Regions from separate parts of the Sedimentibacter sp. B4 genome, predicted to be linked through region 3. Evidence: riboswitches for the same ligand, from Rfam matches in the RefSeq annotation. Region 3 holds a riboswitch; each other region holds the start of a gene.
The links. A riboswitch is a leader RNA that binds a small molecule or an ion and turns the genes downstream of it on or off. The one in region 3 is predicted to bind thiamine pyrophosphate.

Region 1 (5,274 bases), on a different contig from region 3:
CACAGCCGCATATGTTTGAAATCTTTATATCCATTGAAAATTTTGTTACACCGTCCATGTGTTCATAGATTTCTGTAATCAATTTTAAAATCTTGCTTTTCTCACCTCTGACGAAAGTTGAAAGAACTCCAACACTGTTTTCAAGTCCTGAACCGTTTATAATATCCAGAACTTCTTTTACATCGTCCATATAATTATCACTTACTATGGGGGTGAATGTTAATTGACATGAAGCTACTTTTTCCAAAGGGCACATATGTAACCTCCAACAGCAGTACCTGCTAATTCATTTTCTTTTTCGTAATTGTAATCCTCTTCAGGGGAAAGGGGTGATACGAAGAGACATTGACCAGAATCAGCAAGTTTTTCTTTGTTCCAGCTTTTCATATCATCCAGGGTTTTAAATTTAGCATATTCAAATACTGTGTTTTTCCTGAATGATTCATCCTGATACAATTTTCCCCAGCTGCTGTTGCTTGAAATGGTCCCAATCAATACTTGTCCGCCATCTTTTACAACATTTAACATTCCTTCAAGGGCATTTGGAGCATCCTCATCATCAACAAATTCAAAGGCAGCCATGGAAAATACTGCATCAAATTCATTTTCTTTAAATTTCAAATCATTTAAATCCATGTGTAAAAACTTGATATCTAGATTTTCTGCTTCTGCTTTTTTGCGTGCATTTTCTAGCATGTTGTCTGAAATATCAATTCCCATAACATCACAGCCCATTTTTGCAAGCTTTATGCTGAAGTTTCCTGTTCCGCAGCCAACGTCTAAAACTTTCATTCCTTTTTCAACTTGTATCATTTTAAAAGCAAGTTCTGTTTCAACTGTATCTACAAAGCTTCCTTTTTTATCTGTATACCATGCATCATAATCAGATGCAACATTATCAAATATAGCCATAAATTTTACTCCTAATTTTTTTGTTTACTCAAGACTCTTAATAATGTGTTTTTTATAATTCATAAAATTTTCGCTAACAATGAAATCCTTATGTCTAGGTTTTGTTTCTTCAATTATTATTTCCTCTGTAATTTTACCGGGTTTGCCTGCAATAATATAAATCCTGTCAGACAGCAATATTGCTTCATCAATATCGTGAGTAATAAGAAATGTGGAAAGTTTTATTTGCTCCATCACCTGCAGATACCATTGATGCATATTGCCCTTTGTAATGTTGTCCAGTGCACTGAAAGGTTCATCCAGCAATGCAACCTGGTTTGAAAAAAGATATGTCCTGAGCAGAGCTGCTCTTTGCCTCATTCCACCTGAAAGCTGTTTAGGATATTTATTTTCAGTACCTGACAAACCAAACTCTTCAAAATATTTGGCTGTGTATTCCCTTGCTTTTGATTTTTTCTCTCCCCTTATAATCAAGGGGAGAGATACATTGTCAATTATAGTTTTATAAGGAAGAAGCAGATCCTTTTGCAGCATGTAACTTACATTGCCTGTTGTACCTGTAATGTTTTTGCCGTCAAGTTCAACTGTGCCGCCATCAGGCATTACAAGACCCGATATTACATTAAATAATGTTGTTTTCCCAACACCACTAACTCCTAAAATGCTGACAATTTCACCTTGTCTCAATTCTATGGAAATATCATCTATTATTCTAGAACCGTCATAAAAAACGGTTATATTTTTAGTAGTTAGTTTATTCATAATTTTCCTCTAATCCTTTTTATTATTTACTTATTCAGGAAGGTATTCATTAGTAAATCCTGTGCCTTCAGGAATTCCATTTTCAACTAATTTGTTTTCAAACAGCCATCCGTAGAAACTGTCCCATCTGTCCTGATCTATATATCCCCATTTTTCTGCATCTGCAATATATTGATCAGCAAGCCATTTTTGACTTTCAACAACTATTTCAGGATTTAATTCAGGAGCTGCCTCTAACAATATTTGAGCAGCTTCTTCAGGATTTTCTATTGCAAATTCATATCCTTGTTTTATGGCAGTCAATGCTTTTTTAACAGTTTCAGAATTTTCCTGTGCATATTCAGTGTTTGTAATCAAAACTGGGCAGTAGTAATCCAGCTCCTTGCCATAATCTGCAAAATTCAGGTAATTAGTATCCAACCCCTTAACTTTTGTTGCTATACCATCCCATGCATAAAATACCCACACAGTATCAATATCAGTTTGCAATGCAGTAATAACGTCAGTTACTGTGCTTGGCACCATTTCAATTTCATCAAAGTTTCCACCGTCATCTTCAACTATTTTTTTAATGATTGCCTTTTCTATTGGCATATCCCATGTTGCATAGTTGTATCCTGCCATTTTAGCAGGGGAGTCAATTCCGTCTTCTTTCAATGAAATAATACCTGAAGTGTTGTGCTGAATTAATGCAGCAACTGCTGTAACAGGCATTGAGTTTGCAGAAGCAAAGTTTGGCGCCAGACTGTCCTGGAAGCTTACTCCAAATTCGGCTCCGCCTCCGCCAACCAAAGCTACAGCTCCGTCTTCAGGTGGCTGCATGATTTCAACTTCAAGACCTTGTTCTGCAAAATAACCATTTGCTTGAGCAACATATAAACCTGTATGGTTTGTATTAGGTGTCCAGTCCAGTACTATTCTTACTTTTTCATTTGTTTCTTTGTCTGAATTTTGTGGTTCATTTGCACTACATGATGTGAACATAAACAATGAAAGCACCACCATAACAATCAGATAAAAAGATGTTCTTTTTATATTTTTCATTTTTATTTTCCTTTCAAAACTTGTTTCGATTAATTTTAATAATTTTCTTTTTTTGTATTTTCCCATGGCATTGAAGCTTTTTTTAGAAATGATACTGCAAACATCAATATTAAGCTTATTGCTGAAATAAAGAATATTACAGCAAACATTTTATCAAAAGAATAAGATTTTCTTACCCTTGTCATATAAACTCCAAGTCCAGTGAAACCTCCCAGCCATTCAGAAACAACGGCTCCCACAACAGAATAAGAAACTGAAATTCTTAATCCTGAGAAAAACTGATTTAATGCACTGGGCAATTTAATATGTATGAAACATTGAAGTCTGTTTGCTCCCATTGCCTTCAACAAGTTTATTGCATCAGTGTCAGCAGATTTAAATCCTTCCAACAAACTTACAGCTATGGGGAAGAATGTTGTAATAACAATTAATGTAATTTTAGGCAAAATGCCATAACCCAGCCACAACACCAAAAGAGGAGCAATGGCTACAGTAGGAACCGTCTGTGTCATAACCATGATGGGATAGACAGATTTGTAAAAAAAGTTGAACCTGTCCATTAAAACAGCTATAACAAATCCAAGCAAAGTTCCTATGGTTAAACCTAAAAATGCTTCAGTTAATGTTGCCTGTGCATGCTCCATCAGCAATGGAAAATCATTGACAAATGCCATTACTACATCAACAGGAGAAGGAAGCATATACTTTGGCACAACTCCCGTAGAAGACAACAGCTGCCAAACAATCAAAATGACAACTATTGCAAAAAACGGAGATATTTTATTGATGATGTTTTGTAACTTTTTTTTCAATAGTAAGCACACCACCATCCGGAGCAAAACTAATTTTTACATAGGCAGATACCTTTGGAGCTCCTGCTTTTACTGCTACTAATTGACAGTTCTTTATAATTTCCATCAACTGGTCATAATCTCCTTCAATTGCTGTTTCACTTGGTCCCACATAGTAGTTTAATCCCGTGCTCTTAATATAAGCAATTACTTCATCTACAATACGGATAACCTCTTCATCTGAATTTACGTGTGGTAATACTTGAATAGCTACATTTGCTTGCATAAAGCCCTCCTAGAATTTAGTATTGGTAAAATAAAAACCTCTCCCGGTAATGGAAGAGGTTGTAATCCTAAAGGTATACGCCAATATATACAATCCCTACGCCAGCATTACCTGGATCAGGTTCCAAACAGTTTTTACTGTTTTAGGGTTTTGAACATTGGAGTAGTTCTTTTCTCAGCCTAATTCATTAAGCTCCCCTGCAGGATAGATATTATCACATCAGTACATCATTGTCAATGATTCGCTAGAAATTATTAAATATATTATATTACTACAATATATTGCCTTAATACAGTTTTATTTGACATTGTTTTTCTCAACTTTATTAATTTAGTAACGATAAATCCTTATATAAAAGCTTTTCAATAACTTGTCTGACCAAGACAGATGCATTAACTAGAAGCACTTTTTTATAAATCAATATTTATAATGTTATAACTTTATAAATATATGGAAATATTTGCAATATTAGGGTATTATTGTTTTGATAAGCAGAAAATATTATTGTTGCATATTTGTAGAAAAATGTTACATAAAGTTTTAGAGATTTTAACACAACTTTCCAAGAATACCCCCCACCTCTAAATTACCTTGTTCATCTTAGTGAAAATGTAAGGTGGCGGGATGAACGGAGGAGAACCATTAGAAGTGGTGAAAAGATACTAAAACTTAAATCAAAAGAATCACTAAAATGACCAATAAATAAAAAAACAACATATTGCAAATGAAGCAGAAGGAAATCATATGAAAACAACTATAAATAAAATCAATGTACCAAGTGACAGAAGGATTATTGTTACGAGTGATGTTCATGGTCACTACAAGCATCTTAAAAACCTGCTTGAAAAGGTAAATTTTTCGGAGAAAGATATACTCTTCATTATTGGTGATATTATTGAAAAAGGTCCGGAAAGTTTAAAGACACTTAGATATGTTATGGATATTTGTAAAAAATATACGGTGTACATCCTAATGGGTAATGTAGATGCGTGGCGCCTTACTATGTTTGAAGATGACGATGCTGAAAGTAACGAGGAGCTCTTAGACTATATAATATATATGAAAGAACGTTGGGGTGGCTGTTTTTTTTCGGATATGTGCGATGAATTAAATTTTTGTATAAGCTCCCCTTCGGATATACCGGAAGCAAAACTAAGAATTAGCAAAAGCTTCAATGACGAATTTGAATTTCTTCGTTCCCTTCCAACAATAATAGAAACACAAAATTTTATATTTGTCCACGGTGGACTGCCGACTGCCGATATTGATTCTCTCGTTGGTGACGATGCATTTAATGTTCTAAAAAACGATGCCTTTATAAATAAAAACTTATACTTTCCCAAATATGTTATAGTCGGTCATTGGCCGGTCACTTTATATGGGGACAAGATAGCATGCTCAAATCCGATTGTAAATCATAATCAAAAAATCATCAGTATTGATGGTGGTTGCGGATTAAAGCGTGATGGTCAACTCAAT
Region 2 (5,274 bases), on a different contig from region 3:
TGTAGCGCCTTGAAGCAGTTTTTTAAACAATGTAGCAACCATTTCCATATGGCCCAGCTCTTCAGTGCCTATATCGGTCAATACTGCTTTTGTTTCATTCAGAGGCATGCTGAATCTTTGTGTGAGGTAGTTCATGCTTGCACTTGCTTCACCGTCAGCTCCGCCGTACTGGTTTAAAACAGCCTTGGCCATTCTTACATCTTTGTTGGAAACCCTTACAGGGTATTGTAGCTTTTTATCATAAACAAACATAATCTCTATTCATTCCTTTCTATTGAATTTTTACATTTCCCAAGGCCATGGGCTGTTTATATAACGCCATGTGTCGCCCATTTCTGTGTTCATGTTCATCATTGGTCCATATTCGGCTTCGTATGCTTCACGGTATTGCTTAAGATGTGTAGCATACTCGTGATGTCTGTAAAGGGCAACAGGATCATTTGGATGAGTGTCTAAATAAAGAGCAAGATCTAGTGCTGCAAAATGCAATTTTTGAATATCCAAGAGCATTGCTTGCTGCTGGCGGGACATTCCTTTATGTGATTCATAATTCATCATATTCTACACCCCTTCGTGAATGAATTCTAAATACGGAGTCACCAGGTCCGGATAGACTGTTCCTTGAACAAATGCTTCATTTATATTGTTAAAATATCTTGGGTTGATCTGATAAGGCACATAACCATACCCTACCATTGGGTTTTCTGGCATATATGGCACCATTGGTATATAGTTGTCATAATCTTTTCTAATCAAAATCTTCATTCCTTTCTAAAGAATATCTTCTATCGATAGATAGCTATAATTATATTATTCATTAAGAAGCGATAAGTGACTTGTTTGCTGAAATTGTATATACACATTTATATATCAAAAATCAAATAAAAAGGTTGAATATGAATTTAGAGGAAATACCATAATTGAAGATACTATTGGGGAATAATAGTAAGTAGGAGCTCTGGGTAATCCAGAGTTTTTTTTTTTTCAAGAAATAATTATAGGACGGGATAAATTTCCGTCCATGGTAGACCAATTTATATAAAACTATCTATGACAATGGTGGTTATTGTCTTCTTCCAAAGCGTCTTCAAGTAATTCTATTAAACACTCGAAAACACATTCGCAGTTATGATGACGATTTCGATTTCTGCCAGTACCAGCTACATCATTATTTCTATGATGACAATGATGATTATTTTCTTCAAGTGCGTCTTCAAGTAATTCTAGTAAACATTCAAAAACGCATTCACAATCACATCTTCTGCCAGTTGTATCTATGCCACAATATTTTATATAATTCTACATATATTTTGCAATTTGTGTCAAAATATATATTTTTACATATATTACTGTATTAAACTTTATAAATGTAATTCATAAATATTTGTTATATAAATTTTGAATGAAAGGAGCATATAATTTGAATAATGATTTTAATAATGATTATCCTATATACAACATGGATATCAATGATAATGATGTGAGTATGAGCAGATTTGATATGAGACGTGACTATGACTATGACAGAAGACGTGATTTTGACTATGACAGAAGAAGACGTGACTTTGACTTTGATAGAAGAAGATTTGACAGAAGAAGACGTGATTTTGATTTTGACTTTGACTTTCCATTATGGTTTTTTTTCTGGCGATTTTTCTTTTAACACAAGGTAGGCTGTTGTTTGGCAGGACAACAACCTACCTTGTATTTTTTTGTAAAAAGGCTGAAGTAATTTAACTATTGAAATTTGTGTTTAACGTGGTATAATATGACATACCAATAAAAGTAATTCGCTAGGGGAGCTTAAATGCTGAGAATTTACCCTCAAAACTTGATCCGGTTAGTACCGGCGAAAGGAAGACGACCGTAAAGCATAGTTTAGCCCCTCCCCGCGAAAAAGGGAGGTTTTTTTATGTCAGAAGAAGCATTACAATCATTTTTTGAATCTGTTCCAGGACAGGTTCTGACAGTAGCAACAATATTTTTGCTGTTGGTTTTAATAATGAGATCAAGCAAGAAAAAGAACGACGTGTCAGTGCTGGTTAAGTCTGCAATATTGATGGGAGTAGCATTTGTATTAAATCAAGTGACATTGTTTAGAATGCCTCAGGGAGGTTCAATAACTGCGTTTAGCATGTTTGCACTGTTTTTGGTAGGTTACTTGTTTGGACCAAGGCAGGGAATTCTTGCGGGAATGGCTTACGGCCTCTTGGATCTGGTTATCAATCCTTATGTTATTCACCCGATACAAATATTCATGGATTACCCTTTAGCTTTTGGAGCCATAGGAATTGGAGCAATACTGAGAGAGACAAAACAAGGAATGATTACAGGATACCTGGTTGGAGTTCTTGGAAGATACCTGGTAACTGTTGTTTCAGGAATCATATTCTGGGGAATGTATGCTGCGGAAGGGTTCAGTGCTGTGTCATGGTCATTTTTCTACAACATGACATACATGCTGCCAGAAGCTGTTGCAACAGTTGCAATTTTGTTGATTCCACAAGTAAGGCAGTTTTTTGAAAAATATAAACAGGAATAAAAAAATGACATATGGTATATGTCATTAGTTGTATGATGAAGTTAATTTAAACTTATTGAAGGCTAGACTGCGGGCGGACACGAGGTCCGCCCCTACAGATGGTAGTTTGTCAATAGCATGATGACATCTTTTACAGATGTCATTTTTATTTTTACTAGTTATTAATAAATCAGCTCGTATACATTGAGATCGGCACTTTTTCGAAGTCTTGCTATCATTGGGATTATTCTTGTGAAATGTCCTGAATTTTTGTGCGCTTCCAAGGCTTCGACACTTTCCCACTCTTCTATCATGGTTAAAATATCCTTGTTGTCCTTGTCTCTGAACAAATTGTAAGCTATGCATCCGTCTTCTTTTCTTGTTTCTTTCACCATTTCATCGTACAATGCAATTGCTTCGTCTGCTTTTCCTTCAAGATAAACACCTTTTGCCACTACTTTAATCATAATAACCTCCATAATATTTATTTTATGCATGCTCGTATTGGAGCTTGTATAGCTTGTAGTAAATTCCCTTGTAGGACAGCAGTTCCTGATGCGTTCCTTCTTCTCTTATTTCACCCTTGTGCATCACTATTATTTTACTTGAGTTTTGAACAGTGGAAAGTCTGTGTGCAACTATTAGGGTTGTTCTTCCTTTCATGAGCTTTTTCAAAGCATCCTGTATGAGAACTTCAGTTTCTGTGTCTATGTTTGCTGTTGCTTCATCAAGTATCAAAATGTCAGGCTTGAAGGCAAGAGTCCTTGCAAATGAAATCAGCTGCCTTTGACCGGCTGAAAATGCTGCACCGTTTTCTATTACATGCTCGTCGTATTTGTTGGGAAGCTTTGAGATGAAGCTGTGAGCATTTACGTATTTTGAAGCTTCAATTATTTCTTCATCTGTGATAGCTTCATTCTGAAGCCGTATGTTGCTTTTTATGTCTCCTGAAAACAGGAATACATCCTGCAGCATTTGTCCTATGTTTTTCCTCAGATCTGAAACCCTAATATCCTTAATATTTATTCCATCTATGAAAATATCTCCCTTTTGAATGTCATAATATCTGCATATAAGGTTTTGTATTGTTGTTTTGCCTGCTCCGGTAGCACCTACAAATGCAACACTTTCACCGGGATTTACCTTAAAGGACACATCTTTTAATATCCACTCGTCTTCCTTGTAGGAGAACCAAACATTTCTAAACTCGATACTTCCTTTGAAGCTCTCAACTTCAACTGCATTTTCGCTGTCAATTACTTCGGGAACTTCGTCCATGAGTCCAAAAATTCTTTCGGAAGCTGCCATTGCAGACTGGACTATGTTAAGCTGTTCCGCCAGTTCCTGTATTGGCTCGAAAAACTTGCTTATGTATCTCTGGAAAACAACTATGGTTCCTATGGATACGACGCCTTCCATTACCATTTTTCCTCCAAACCACAAAAGAATTGAAACGGCTGTTATGTTCATGAGGTAGTTTGTTGGATTGTATATGCTGAATGCAAAAAGTTGTTTTATGTTTTCTTTTCTGAGCTTTTCATTTTCAGATTTGAACTTGTGGAATATTTCATTTTCAACAGCAAATATCTGTACTATTTTCATGCCGGAAACATGTTCTGATATGAATGCATTTAATGCTGATATTTTGCTTCTTATTTCTCTGTATATTTTCTTTGAAGTGCTTTCAAAAACAAATGTGAACACTGCAATAAAAGGAATGACGGTAAAAGTCAGCAATGAAAGTTTCACGTTATATTTGAACATAGTAATTACCACGCCTATTAATACAAACAGACTTTTTAAAATGTTGACAATTACGCTGGTATACATTTCGTTTAATGCTTCTGTGTCATTGGTGACTCTTGTCACAATCCTTCCTATTGGGTTTTTGTTGAAGAAGCTTATGGAAAGAGCGTTTAAATGATTGAATATTTCCATTCTTATGTTGTAAATTATTTTTTGCCCTGCACGTGCAAGTATCATTGCCTGTGCATAACCAAGTACAAAAACAACCGCCACTGTGGACAAATACACTAAACTTATTTTTATAACTCCCTGTATGTTTGACTGCTGAGTTATTCCTGCATCCACTGTGTTTGCCTGGGTGCCTGAATAACGGGAAAGAAATTTATCCACCACATCCCCAATGAGCACCGGCTGGTAAAGTTCAACTGCAACTATTACAAATATTATTGCAATAGCCAGTACGAATTGCCAGATGTAAGGCTTTGCATACTTAAGAAGCCTCTTGGCAATATTTCTATCTATTTTTTTTGGTTTTTCAAAATCGTCGTTTTTCATCATAACCCCTACTCTTGTTCTTCCAGCATTTTTTCCAAAAGCTGTTTTTCGTAAATTGAATTATAAAGACCTGCTTGCTGAATTAGCTGCTGGTGACTTCCTGTTTCAACAATTTTACCTTCATCAAGCACAATGATGACATCAGCATTCTGAATGGTTGAAATTCTGTGGGCAATTATGATGTTTGTGCTGCCCTTTCTGTTTTCATTGATGTGCTTGAGTATTTTTTCTTCCGTGTCAGTATCAACAGCAGACACTGAATCATCTAGTATAAGTATTTCAGGATTTTTTATCAATGCTCTGGCTATTGATATTCTTTGCTTCTGGCCTCCGGAAACTGAAACTCCCTTCTCGCCAACAAGCGTTTCATAGCCGTGCTTAAACTCAATTATGTTGTCATGGACAACGGCACTTTTTGCAGCTTCGATGATTTTGTCCATATTGCCGGTTCT
Region 3 (5,274 bases):
TGATTCCCATGTAATCAATTAGATGCATTTTAAATGAAGATGTTCCGCTGCCAGATTTCATGATTTTTTCATAAGCTACCTCACCGCATATGCCCATGGCACACACAGCAGCAGCACAGGAATCCAGAATATTATCACCTGATGCAGCAAATGCGCCTGTTATGGAAGAAAGCATACATCCTGTTCCTGAAATTTTACTCATCATGGGATGACCGTTTTTAATGATGTATGATTTTTCTCTGTTTGAAACTATGTCAATTGCTCCTGTTATGGATATGACTGCTCCTGTTGCAATGGAAAGCTTTTTGGCAAATTCAGCAGTATCAGAAATTTTTTCTTGGGTAATGCTGTCAGAATTGTCAGCATCGACGCCCCTTGTTGCGCTGCTTAAACTCCCAATAGTTTTTATTTCTGAGATATTTCCCCTGATTGCTGCAAATTTAATTTCTTTGAGCAGCCTGAACGTAGTTTCTGTTCTTAGATTTGAGGCTCCGGCACCAACAGGATCAAGTACAACAGGGATGTTCATTTCATTTGCCTTTTTTCCTGCAAGTATCATTGACTGTACAGTGCGGGAGTTCAAGGTTCCTATGTTTATGACAAGTGCGCTGCTCATGGATGTTATTTCTTCAACCTCTTGCTCATCATCTGCCATTATGGGTGAAGCACCAAGGGACAAGAGAACATTGGCACAGTCATTAACCGTAACGTAGTTTGTTATGTTGTGAACCAGAGGACATGTTTCTTTTATTTTTTTTAGAGCGTTAGAAAACAAGATGATGCCTCCTTTTATAATATTAGTTTGAAAATTCAACTTTCTCGCCGTTTAATATTTTGTTTGTTGTCCTCATGGCGCACATTTTCCCGCACATTGAACAGCTGTGTCTGTCAGCAGGAGGTGTACTTTCAAAATATTCCCTTGCCTTTTTTTTGTCTATGGCGTAAGAAAACATCTCCTCCCAGTCGATTCTTCTTCTCGCATCGCTCATTTTGTTGTCTATGTCTCTGGCATTAGGAATTCCTTTTGCTATATCTGCAGCATGGGCAGCAATTTTTGAGGCTATTATTCCTTCTTTTACATCATTAACATCGGGAAGCCTCAAGTGTTCTGCAGGAGTGACATAGCACAGAAAGTCTGCTCCGTTTGCAGCAGCAACAGCTCCGCCGATGGCTGATGTTATGTGATCATAACCGGGAGCAATGTCTGTAACAATTGGCCCAAGAACGTAAAATGGAGCACCGTGACAAAGTCTTTTCTGAAGCTGCATGTTTGCTGCAATTTCATTTAATGCCATGTGTCCAGGCCCCTCAACCAGTACCTGCACATTTTTGTCCCAAGCTCTTTTTGTAAGGTGTCCAATTTCAATGAGTTCTGAAATTTGTCCTGCATCCGTTGAATCGTTAATGCTTCCCGGCCTCAGTGCATCCCCAAGGCTTATGGTTACATCATATTTGTACAATATGTCCAGCAGCTCATCGTAGTGTTCGTAGAATGGATTTTCATTTCCCGTCATTTCCATCCAAGCGAAAATCAGTGAACCTCCTCTTGAAACAATGTTTGTAAGTCGTTTTGAGCGCTTGAAGCTTTCAATTGACCTCTTGTTTAATCCTGCATGAATAGTCATGAAATCAACACCTTCAACAGCATGAGCTTCAATAACTCTCAGAAAGTCTTCTGCCTTTATTTCCAGAAGGTCTTTTTCCAGATATCCGATGGCATCATACATGGGTACAGTTCCAATCATCGCAGGAGAATAATCTATGAGCTGCCTTCTGAATGTGTTTGTCTTGCCGTAGTTACTCAGGTCCATTATTGCTTCTGCACCGAAGTCAATGGACATTTTAACCTTTTCAAATTCTTTTTCATAATTCGCGCAGTCACCTGAAACACCAAGATTTACATTTACTTTTGTTTTAAGACCTTCGCCTATACCCTCGGGACTCAGGGATTTGTGATTTATGTTAGCAGGTATAGCAACCCTTCCAATGGCTACAAGTTCTCTTATTTTCTCGGCGCTCATATTTTCCTTTTCTGCAACTACTTCCATTTCAGAAGTTATGATTCCATTTTTTGCTGCTTCCATTTGTGTGCTGTAATTTTTCATTTAATACCTCCAATTATTTGTAATCCGGTTTTTTTCAAAGCTGTTATAAAAACTAAAGAAATCCCTGCACCTGCAACAGAACTTATTCCAAAGGGAACAATAAAACCAAATAATGCAGCCTCACGCCCCATTACAAGAGATGCTACAGGATAAGCCAGCAATGCTCCTATTATTCCTGTTCCCACTATTTCACCGAAAAAAGCAAGGGATGTTTTTTCAGTATGCTTGTAAAGCGTGCCGCATAAGAATGCTCCGCACATGCTTCCGGGGAAAGCCAGAAGACTTCCTGTACCCATCATTACACGGAGCAGAGATGTTACAAAAGCCATGCTGATGCCGTAAAAAGGTCCAAGAGTAACACCTGCAAGAACGTTGATGAAATGCTGCACTGGAAAAACTTTTGCTGCTCCAATGGGAATTGAAAATGTTGAACACACCACACCCACGGCAATTAAAATTCCTGCCTGGGCTAATTTCTTAGAATTTGACATAAAAACCTCCAAATTTCATTTTAAATATTTTGGTCTGAATCAGAGTATTACCTGCTGCATCTGACAAAAATGTAAAATAAAAAGCGCACCTGCTTGTGAAGTGCGCTATATGCTAATACAATAGTATCATTGCAATGTTCCCTACGTTGGCATTATCCAAATCAGGTACGGTCGAAACCAATGTTTCCTCTCAGCCTTCAAAAGCTCCCGAAATATTTAATTGTATTAATCTTAGCACTTAAGTATAAACTAGTCAATGATTTATGTAATTAAAATTAATTTGGAAAAATTCAAAAAAATGCTTGTATTAAATTTTCTCCAATGCTATAATATATTCGCTATCCTTGCTCCTGGGAGTACAGGGGCCAAAGTCCAAAGGGAGGTGACTCAAATGATGAGAAAATATGAAGGCGCATTCATTCTACTTGCTAATTTAGAAGAAGATGTAAGAAACGCTGAAATCGAAAAAGTAAAAAACATAATAACTGAAAGACAAGGAACAATCGAAAAGGTTAATGAGTGGGGTCAGAGAAGACTTGCTTATGAAATCGACAAAAAAAGAGAAGGTTATTATGTATTCGTTGACTTTACATCAGAAGCAGATGCTGTTAATGAAATAGACAGAATTTGTAAAATCAGCGATAACTTTGTTAGACACATGATAACAGTAGAAGAATAGAAACTATATAAAAGAGGATAAAATATGAATAGTGTTGTATTAATTGGAAGACTAGCCAGAGATCCGGAACTGAGATTCATACCTTCAACAGGTATGGCTGTAGCAAAATTCACTTTAGCTGTAGACAGAGAAATGTCAAGAGATAAGAAACAAGAAGCGACATCTCAAGGAAAACAGACCGCGGATTTTATAGGTATAACTGTATTCGGAAAACAAGCTGAAAATTGTGCAAACTACCTTGCAAAAGGAAGCCAATGTGCAGTTCACGGCAGAATTTCAACAGGCAGTTACACTACACAGTCAGGCGAAAAAAGATATACAACCGATATCGTAGCAGATAGAATAGAATTTGTTGGCGCAGGAAAAGGCCAATCATCATCACCGCAACAGGGAAGACCGGTTCAGCCAGATAGCAGCTTTTTCGATGGATTCCCAGATGAAGACAATGACATTTTCCAACCAGTAGATGATGAAGATATCCCATTTTAATGAATAGAATATTACGGAAGGAGGAAATATAAATGAGTTCAAGACAAGGCGGAAACAACTCTAGAGAAGATAGAGGCGACAGAAATGACAGAATGGGCAACAAAAGAAGACCACGCAAGAAAGTGTGCCAGTTCTGCCAGGAAAAAGCTACACATATAGATTATAAAGACCTTGGAAAGTTAAAGAAATATACAACTGAAAGAGGTAAAATATTACCAAGAAGAATCACAGGTGCTTGTGCTAAACACCAGAGAATGGTAACAAGAGCAATTAAAAGAGCAAGAACTATTGCTTTAATGCCATACGTAGCAGACTAATAAACAATAATAATAAAGATTTGTGCTCGCACAAGTCTTTTTTGTTGCTGGTTTTTGTAATGAGTGGTTACAGACTGATAATATCGGCATTTGCAATGAACTTAAAATCCCATTTTGTAGGGGCGGACTACTGTCCTCCCGGATTGTTGCTGTACATCTCATAATTCATATAATAAATAAAAAAAGCTAACGGTAATCCGTTAGCTTCAATCATTTTTAATTCTTAACTCTTAATTCTTAATTGTTTAGTGGCATCCGCCGCCGCATCCGCTGCAGCCTGACTGAGGCTGAACGACCGGTTTAAGACCTACACCGTATCCGTTGTTTTCTTCGCTTGAAACAATTATGAATCCTCCAAATTGTTCAATCAGTGATTTTTCTGCAATGAAAGTGACTTCTTTGATTGTTTCAACATCATCCCCATCAGTAGCTTCGCTCACTGATATTCCAAATACAGGGCCGCTGCATGCATAGTTGTCAATTCCTATTCTTATGTTGTATGAATCAACATTTGCCTCATCAAGCAATGCCTTGAATTCATCGTATGCTGTATCATTTATAAATATCATGGTATAATCCTTTCTGGTTAATCATTTTTGTTACACATCATGATATCATATTAAAATTGTGTTGTACATAATAAATTATATTAAATAATCATGCGATTTTAATTCTCGTACACATATGCAAAACAAACTGACCTGATATACATAAAATTCTTAACTCTTAACTCTTAATTCTTAATTTCTTTACTTCATACTTACAATTTCAACTCCTGTGTAGTAATGTTTTAAGATTTCCTTGTAATTATAACCTTCTTCGGCCATCCCATCAGCACCCCACTGGCTCATTCCTACACCGTGTCCGTAACCTGTTGTTACAATTTCTATTTCATTTCCTGTCTGAATGAAACTGAAGTTTGTAGAATTAAGACCAAAAATTGAACGCATTTCACGTCCTGTGATTTCAGCACCATTAACCAACAATGTCTTTATTTTTCCGCCTTCACTGACCTCTCCAAGCACTATCATATCATCAAGGTTGTCTTTTGTGAGCCCTAAGTCTCCATAAACGGATTCAATTTTGTTTATAAAGTCGCTGACTGTCACCTTGACAGAAGCATGAAGTTTTGGAGCTTCGCTTTCATAAGGACTTTCAACACTTCTTAAGTATGGAACAGAAGCAGAAAAAAC

Region 1: it holds a riboswitch for thiamine pyrophosphate, as region 3 does, so the genes downstream of both, BN358_RS09650 (thiamine-binding protein) here and thiW (energy coupling factor transporter S component ThiW) in region 3, are expected to answer to the same signal.
Region 2: it holds a riboswitch for thiamine pyrophosphate, as region 3 does, so the genes downstream of both, thiT (energy-coupled thiamine transporter ThiT) here and thiW (energy coupling factor transporter S component ThiW) in region 3, are expected to answer to the same signal.

The regions. Positions count from the first base shown of each region.
Region 1 covers NZ_CANG01000046.1:82,564-87,837, reverse strand. The annotation lists gene BN358_RS09675 (YkoF family thiamine/hydroxymethylpyrimidine-binding protein) at 1-256, opposite strand, end outside; gene BN358_RS09670 (class I SAM-dependent methyltransferase) at 235-912, opposite strand; gene BN358_RS09665 (ABC transporter ATP-binding protein) at 937-1,674, opposite strand; gene BN358_RS09660 (ABC transporter substrate-binding protein) at 1,705-2,718, opposite strand; gene BN358_RS09655 (ABC transporter permease) at 2,754-3,530, opposite strand; gene BN358_RS09650 (thiamine-binding protein) at 3,499-3,795, opposite strand; TPP riboswitch at 3,872-4,002, opposite strand; gene BN358_RS09645 (metallophosphoesterase) at 4,540-5,274, shown strand, end outside.
Region 2 covers NZ_CANG01000957.1:18,010-23,283, reverse strand. The annotation lists partial or broken gene BN358_RS19720 (manganese catalase family protein) at 1-252, opposite strand, end outside; gene BN358_RS19715 (spore coat protein CotJB) at 283-558, opposite strand; gene BN358_RS24815 (spore coat associated protein CotJA) at 562-756, opposite strand; gene BN358_RS19710 (hypothetical protein) at 1,421-1,663, shown strand; TPP riboswitch at 1,786-1,876, shown strand; gene thiT (energy-coupled thiamine transporter ThiT) at 1,913-2,542, shown strand; gene BN358_RS19700 (putative quinol monooxygenase) at 2,704-2,988, opposite strand; gene BN358_RS19695 (ABC transporter ATP-binding protein) at 3,011-4,825, opposite strand; gene BN358_RS19690 (ABC transporter ATP-binding protein) at 4,831-5,274, opposite strand, start outside.
Region 3 covers NZ_CANG01000019.1:111,053-116,326, reverse strand. The annotation lists gene thiM (hydroxyethylthiazole kinase) at 1-775, opposite strand, end outside; gene thiC (phosphomethylpyrimidine synthase ThiC) at 798-2,105, opposite strand; gene thiW (energy coupling factor transporter S component ThiW) at 2,102-2,596, opposite strand; TPP riboswitch at 2,718-2,817, opposite strand; gene rpsF (30S ribosomal protein S6) at 2,988-3,275, shown strand; gene BN358_RS03950 (single-stranded DNA-binding protein) at 3,300-3,764, shown strand; gene rpsR (30S ribosomal protein S18) at 3,857-4,081, shown strand; gene BN358_RS03940 (HesB-like protein) at 4,327-4,650, opposite strand; gene spoIID (stage II sporulation protein D) at 4,831-5,274, opposite strand, start outside.